DNA from 3 places in the Erwinia sp. genome. Region 2 is predicted to be linked to each of the others. Evidence: predicted binding sites of a transcription regulator. Region 2 holds the regulator's gene; each other region holds the start of a gene.

Region 1 (2,271 bases), on a different contig from region 2:
GCGGCCATAGCTAACGTGGTGTCGATCATCCGGTTAGCAAAGCCCCATTCGTTGTCGCACCAGACCAGCGTTTTGATCAGGTGCTGTCCGCTGACCCGCGTTTGAGTGCCGTCCACAATGGCACTGTGCGGATCGTGGTTGAAATCAATGGAGACTAACGGTAGTTCCGTATAGTCAACTATACCACTAAATGCTTTTTCTGATGCGTTTCGCAGCAGCGCGTTAACCTCGCACGCGTTTACCGGCGTGCGGACGCTGACGCTTAAATCAATGGCGGTCACGTTGATTGTCGGGACGCGCACGGCGATCGCTTCAAAACGATCGTTGAATTTTGGGAAAATACGCGTGATGCCGGCAGCAAGGCGAGTATCGACCGGAATGATGGACTGGCTCGCTGCGCGAGTCCGCCGCAGGTCAGTATGGTAAGCATCGATAACCTGCTGATCGTGCATAGCGGAATGAATGGTGGTGACCGTCCCCGACTCAATGCCAAAAGCATCATCCAGCAGCTTAATCACAGGAATAATGCAGTTCGTGGTACAGGAAGCGTTGGAGACAATCCGATGGTCTGCCTTCAGCGCTTTTTCGTTAACGCCGTAAACAACGGTAGCATCCAGATCGTTACCACCCGGATGGGAGAACAGCACTTTTTTTGCCCCAGCGGCAAGATGCGCTTCGCCATCGGCGCGGCTGCCCCAAACGCCGGTGCAATCCAGCACCACATCCACGTTCAGCTCCTTCCAGGGCAGATCGGTGATAGCGGCACGATGCAAAATTCGGACAGCATCCTCGCCTATCCACAGCAGATCACGCTCCTGACGAACGTCCCATGCAAAACGGCCGTGACTGGTATCATATTTCAGCAGATGCGCCATGCCTGCCGCTTCCGCCAGCTCATTAATCGCCACGACGGTTATCTCCGCGCGGCGGCCGGTTTCATAAAGCGCACGCAGCACATTGCGCCCGATGCGTCCAAAACCGTTGATGGCAATACGAACCGTCATATCACTCCTGCATCCAAATTCAGTGCAAAACCGAGCGTTAGCCTGAGCCAGGCGTCCCCGTTTGTACAGGGAATTTTTACGTCACCGTATCGCTTTTTCAGCGGAAACAGGTCAGTTCCAATGCTTGTTGAAACGGTTCAGCTACAATAAAGACAATGCGGAATAATTGGAATGCGCCAGATCAATTGGCAGTTTAAAAATCTGACCTGCATCACATTTAGAGAAGAGACTGGATAAAATACGGGCCCAAATTGTCCGGTAAAGGCGTCAGGTGGCTTTTACTGATATTGACTTTAAAATCCCCCCCTGACCACGCGATCTACGTATTTATCCCGCTTTTTTCGCTGAATATCAGAATTTTCCCTCTGACAACCGTTTCCATGATGGAGGCGCCCTCAGTAGAACGCCGGAACCCGGTGACTCGCTGAACTACGCCTCCGCCCTGCTGACGGACAGTGAATTTGAGGAGAGCTTCTCCGCTGCAACGGTATCCTCCGCCGCCAGCGTGCCTGTAAACACGACAACGGTTCGGATCCCTGTATCATCGTGGGCAAAATCAGCGCTGAGGGCGATATTCATATTACCGGCAGCGTCAGCGGTAAGGTCAATTCTAAAAAACGGTGTTTGTGCAGAAAAACGGGCGAGTCGAAGGAGAAATTCGGGCACGGCGTACTGAAATTAGCGGCAGGCTGAAAGGGTTATGCTGCAGCCGGGAAAGATAATGGCTTTAGAGATGGCTCTACTGAGTGTGAATGGCTTTCGATCAACCAGCAGGGTAAATTTTACGCGACCAGCTCAGGCTCTACAGGAAGGACCCGGAAAGCAACGGGATAAAAAACCGGGTAGAGCCGCTGGTGCCGCCCGGTCAGGATTTTCACCTGCGGGATACCGCCCGATCAGCAAGAAGGTTCGCCTGACTGAACAGGCGAACCCCGATGATTACAGCAGTGCTTTCGCTTTAGCCACCACGTTGTCTACAGTGAAGCCGAAGATTTCGAACAGCTTCTCGGCAGGTGCCGATTCGCCAAAGGTGGTCATACCTACCACGGCGCCGTGCAGGCCGGTGTACTTGAACCAGTAGTCAGCAATGCCGGCTTCAATCGCCACGCGCGCGCCGACCGCTTTCGGCAGTACGGCTTCGCGGTAGGCTGCATCCTGCTTGTCGAATGCATCGGTAGACGGCATGGAAACCACGCGAGCCTTACGCCCTTCTGCGCTCAGCTTCTCGTAAGCGCTGACTGCCAGCTCCACTTCAGACCCCGTTGCA
Region 2 (2,271 bases):
TTTTGCACTTCTTCCGGCTGGTGCAGGCTGACAGCAATGTGCTCCTGCAAATCCAGCGCAACCTGAAAAGCGCGGATCAGCCGCTTGTGGTGGTTATCGTTGCTGGCGGCCAGCATGTGCATTTGCTGATAGCAGGTATTAATCAGATCGACCGCTTTTTGCTGGCGCGCCAGCAGCGGCGGCAGCGTTTTCTCCGCATCCGCAAGCTGGGTCAGCAGGCTATATTTCGCTTCGCAGTAGTCGGCCAGCTCGCGATAAAGCAGGCTGAGCGTTTCCCGCATCGGCTGCTCTTTCCATAGCCAGAACCAAAACCAGTTAAAAAGGCCATACCAAACCGTGCCCAGAATATAGAGTGAAGGGGGCTGCCAGATAGGCATACGGCCCGCGAGGCTCAGGGTAAAGATACCGGCGATCAGCGCGCCGGGCAGCAGTCTGCCGTGCAGCGGGCTGATTTCACCGGTCACGCCCAGCAGCATAGCCATTGAAAACAGGATGGCGGGCAGGGGGACCGCTAAGTTGCCCAGGTACTGCAACAGAAAGCTGCTGAAGGCAAAAAGGCCGCCGCCGATCAGCAGACGCTTAAAGAAGCGTTTATGCGGCGTGTCCAGCCCGGCGATATTGCAGCAGGCGGGCACCATCGAGAACAGGAGGCCGTTTTGCAGATTGCCCAGCAGCCAGCCGACGGCAACGGGCAGGCAAAGCACCAGCGTCTGCCGCAGGGCATAGTTAACTTCGGGATGGTAGATGAGTCGGCGCCACATTGCTCTGTATCCGCTGAAAGGCGCAATGCATGCATTGCGCCATACAATCAGCGTAGCTAGCGTGTGCCGTAGACCACGATGGTTTTACCGTGCGCGGAGATCAGGTTCTGATCTTCCAGCATCTTCAGGATGCGGCCGACGGTTTCGCGCGAGCAGCCGACGATTTGGCCAATTTCCTGGCGGGTGATTTTAATCTGCATTCCATCCGGGTGAGTCATGGCATCCGGCTGCTTAGCCAGATTCAACAGCGTTTGCGCGATGCGACCTGTCACATCGAGGAAAGCTAAATTGCCCACTTTCTCAGAGGTCACCTGAAGACGACGTGCCATCTGTGAAGAGAGGCGCATCAGGATCTCCGGGTTAACCTGGATCAGCTGACGAAACTTCTTATAGGAGATTTCTGCCACTTCGCAGGCTGTTTTCGCCCGCACCCAGGCGCTGCGCTCCTGACCTTCTTCAAACAGGCCAAGTTCACCGATAAAATCGCCCTGGTTAAGGTAAGAAAGGATCATCTCCTTGCCTTCTTCATCCTTGATGAGCACCGCTACCGCGCCTTTGACGATGTAGTAAAGGGTTTCTGCTTTCTCACCCTGGTGGATCAGCGTGCTTTTGGATGGATACTTATGAATATGGCAATGTGACAGGAACCATTCAAGTGTCGGGTCTGTTTGCGGTTTGCCGAGAACCATTCGCTGTTATCCTCTGTTGTTATCGTGCCTAAATACAGGGGCAGAGTTCCCTGACAGGCGTTGAAATAGTCAAGCGCTTCCCATGCAGGAAAGTTATTCGGCTCTCTGTTGAGTGCCGGGCTCGTTATGTCGTCCCGTTTCGTCTGGTCTGTAGAGTACTGACGAAATACAGCCTTGTTTGTAGCACAGCTTTGCATGGGTGTCTTCTGTTGTCTCGCTTCAGCATAGCGCTAAATCTGCCGCTATGCTGTTTAGTGACCTTAAACCGACCGCGGCTTAACTGAATGAATTAGAGGAGTTTGTTATGCAGGCGAGCATAAAATGGGTGGAAGGGCTGACCTTTTTGGGAGGATCCTCATCGGGTCATCAGGTCGTGATGGACGGTAACGCGGGCGATAAAGCCCCCAGCCCGATGGAAATGCTGCTGATGGCGGCGGGCGGCTGCAGCGCGGCCGAAGTGGTGGCCATTCTGCAAAAAGGACGGTTTACCGTGGAGAACTGTGAGGTAAAGCTAACGTCAGCCCGGCGTGAGAAGCCGCCGCAGTTGTTTACCCATATCAACCTGCATTTTATCGTCAGCGGTAGCGGGCTGACGGACAAGGCGCTGGCGCGCGCGGTCAGTCTGGCGGTCGAAAAATATTGCCCAATTGCGCTGATGTTGGGCAAAGGCGTTACCCTTACCCATAGCTATACGGCGGTGTGTTAATGGATAGCTTTACCTTCCATCAGTCGCTTGACCAGCGGGCCCATAATCAGCTCCATCGCCAGGCCCATTTTGCCGCCCGGCACCACCAGCGTATTGATATGAGAGATAAAAGAAC
Region 3 (2,271 bases), on a different contig from region 2:
TCAGCTTCATGGTGCGTTCGATGTTGCGCAGCAGACGACGCTCGCGGTTCTCAACGAACAGCAGCGCGCGGCCAGCACGACCCGCACGACCGGTACGGCCGATACGGTGAACGTAAGATTCGGCATCCATTGGGATGTCGTAGTTCACGACCAGGCTGATACGCTCAACGTCCAGACCACGTGCCGCTACGTCGGTAGCGATCAGGATATCCAGACGGCCATCTTTCAGGCGCTCCAGCGTCTGCTCACGCAGAGCCTGGTTCATGTCACCGTTCAGCGCTGCACTGTTATAGCCGCTGCGCTCCAGCGCTTCAGCTACTTCCAGCGTAGCGTTTTTGGTACGCACGAAAATAATTGCCGCATCAAAATCTTCTGATTCCAGGAAGCGCACCAGCGCGTCGGTCTTACGACCGTAAGCGGTCCAGTAGCTCTGGCTGATATCAGGACGCGTGGTCAGGCTTGACTGAATACGCACTTCCTGAGGATCTTTCATGAAGCGTTTGGTAATACGGCGAATCGCTTCTGGCATGGTGGCAGAGAACAGCGCGGTCTGATGATCGGCCGGGATCTGCGCCATAATCGTTTCAACGTCTTCGATGAAGCCCATACGCAGCATTTCATCGGCTTCGTCCAGCACCAGGCCGCGCAGGTTAGAAAGGTCTAACGTGCCGCGTTTCAGGTGGTCCAGCAGACGACCAGGCGTACCCACAACAACCTGTGGACCCTGGCGCAGTGCACGCAGCTGTACGTCGTAACGCTGGCCGCCGTAAAGGGCCACTACGTTAAGACCGCGCATGTGTTTAGAGAATTCAGTTACGGCTTCCGCAACCTGAACCGCCAACTCACGAGTTGGTGCCAGCACCAGGATTTGAGGTGCTTTCAGGTTGCTGTCAATGTTGTGTAGCAGGGGCAGCGAGAACGCTGCAGTTTTGCCGCTACCGGTCTGTGCCATACCCAGTACGTCACGGCCCGCCAGCAGATGTGGGATACACTCTGCCTGGATCGGAGATGGCTTGACGTAGCCCATGCCGTTAAGTGATTCAAGGATGGATTCGTTCAGACCCAGGTCAGCAAAAGTGGTTTCAATTTCAGTCATGTAGTACACGTGCCTCTTAGATTGCGGCGGCCAGTCTACATAACTCGTCGTGAAAACATTCAGTCATTTTCATCAAAAAGTGTGAACCGGCTCAAATTAGTGGTTTCGACGAACAAGAAAGCCCTCACCCGTGAAGATGATGACATTTCAAAAATCAGGACAAAAAAAGTTCGTCAGCTATTGCTGGTCAGATTCTGATAAATCGTCTTGTGTCTGGCCGAGTAGCGCCAGCTCCAACAATGCGTATCGGTGCTCAACAAAGTTATGGACGTTGTTGGCAACCGTCAGCTTGAACAACGCTTCTGCGTTGTCCTTCTCCCCCAGACTTAGGTAATGTTTACCTAAATAGAAGTTGGTTTCACTGAGATGTTCAGCGAGCGAGGTGTTATCCGTTGCGTCCGCCTTGAGCCTCTCCATCAGCGTTTTTTCGCTGATACGGCCCAGGTAGAACTCGACAATATTCCATCCCCATTGGTCTCTGACCGCTTTATCGTAACGCTGTTTCAGCGCCACTTCTGCCTTGTCGGCGCTCATCTCGCGTTCATCGAGATAGAGCCAAAGGCTGCGGAAAGGATCGTTAGGATCGTCTTGATAAAACGCCAGCAGATCATCTTGCGCTAGTTTAAATCTTCCACCGTAGTAGAGTGCGATTCCGCGATTTAAACGCGCGTAATTGTAAGTTGGATCAAGCTCAAGTACAGAATCAAACGCTTCGTAGGCGGCATCAAAGTTGCCCGCCTGCGTCAAATATATGCCTAAGTAATTGAATACTTCCGGCATATCCGGTCTGACAGACAGCGCTTGTGAAAAATCATTTCGCGCCAGTGCTCTCAAACCTAAACTATCATACAACACTCCGCGCTCATATAACAGCTGTGCGCGTTCATCATCGGTTAATGCCCGACTGGCAAGTATTTGTTCCATGCGCGCCAGGATCACTTCCTGCTGCAACGTAGGCTGTAGCGGAACAGCCAAAACCTCGTTGTTACGCCAATCCGGGTTGCTGCATCCTGCCAGCGTTAAAGCTGTCGCAACGAAACACCAGCGCAAAAAAGGCTTCATTCACCACTCCCAAATACAAACAATGGGATGATAATCCTTTCATCCGCCTGCCGTGCACAAGGTGTCGTCCTGTCCTCGCGATGGAACAGCTCTCCACGTCGCCGCGGAGAGCT

The links. Region 2 encodes CRP, which controls carbon source genes, mostly activating them, when cyclic AMP is high. Its sites were predicted from a motif close to ATGTGANNNNNNTCACAT; they were not measured.
Region 1: a site for CRP is predicted at 1,204-1,221, ahead of epd (erythrose-4-phosphate dehydrogenase). Genes of this name have one in related genera too.
Region 3: a site for CRP is predicted at 1,176-1,193, ahead of yrbN (protein YrbN). Genes of this name have one in related genera too.

The regions. Positions count from the first base shown of each region.
Region 1 is NZ_DALZCD010000024.1:10,889-13,159, reverse strand. It holds gene epd (erythrose-4-phosphate dehydrogenase) at 1-1,004, opposite strand, end outside; gene tkt (transketolase) at 1,944-2,271, opposite strand, start outside.
Region 2 is NZ_DALZCD010000191.1:6,209-8,479, forward strand. It holds gene RTK32_RS14970 (YccS/YhfK family putative transporter) at 1-761, opposite strand, end outside; gene crp (cAMP-activated global transcriptional regulator CRP) at 818-1,450, opposite strand; gene RTK32_RS14980 (OsmC family protein) at 1,755-2,156, shown strand; partial or broken gene RTK32_RS14985 (phosphoribulokinase) at 2,153-2,271, opposite strand, start outside.
Region 3 is NZ_DALZCD010000128.1:5,881-8,151, reverse strand. It holds gene RTK32_RS11890 (DEAD/DEAH family ATP-dependent RNA helicase) at 1-1,096, opposite strand, end outside; gene yrbN (protein YrbN) at 1,113-1,169, opposite strand; gene nlpI (lipoprotein NlpI) at 1,274-2,158, opposite strand.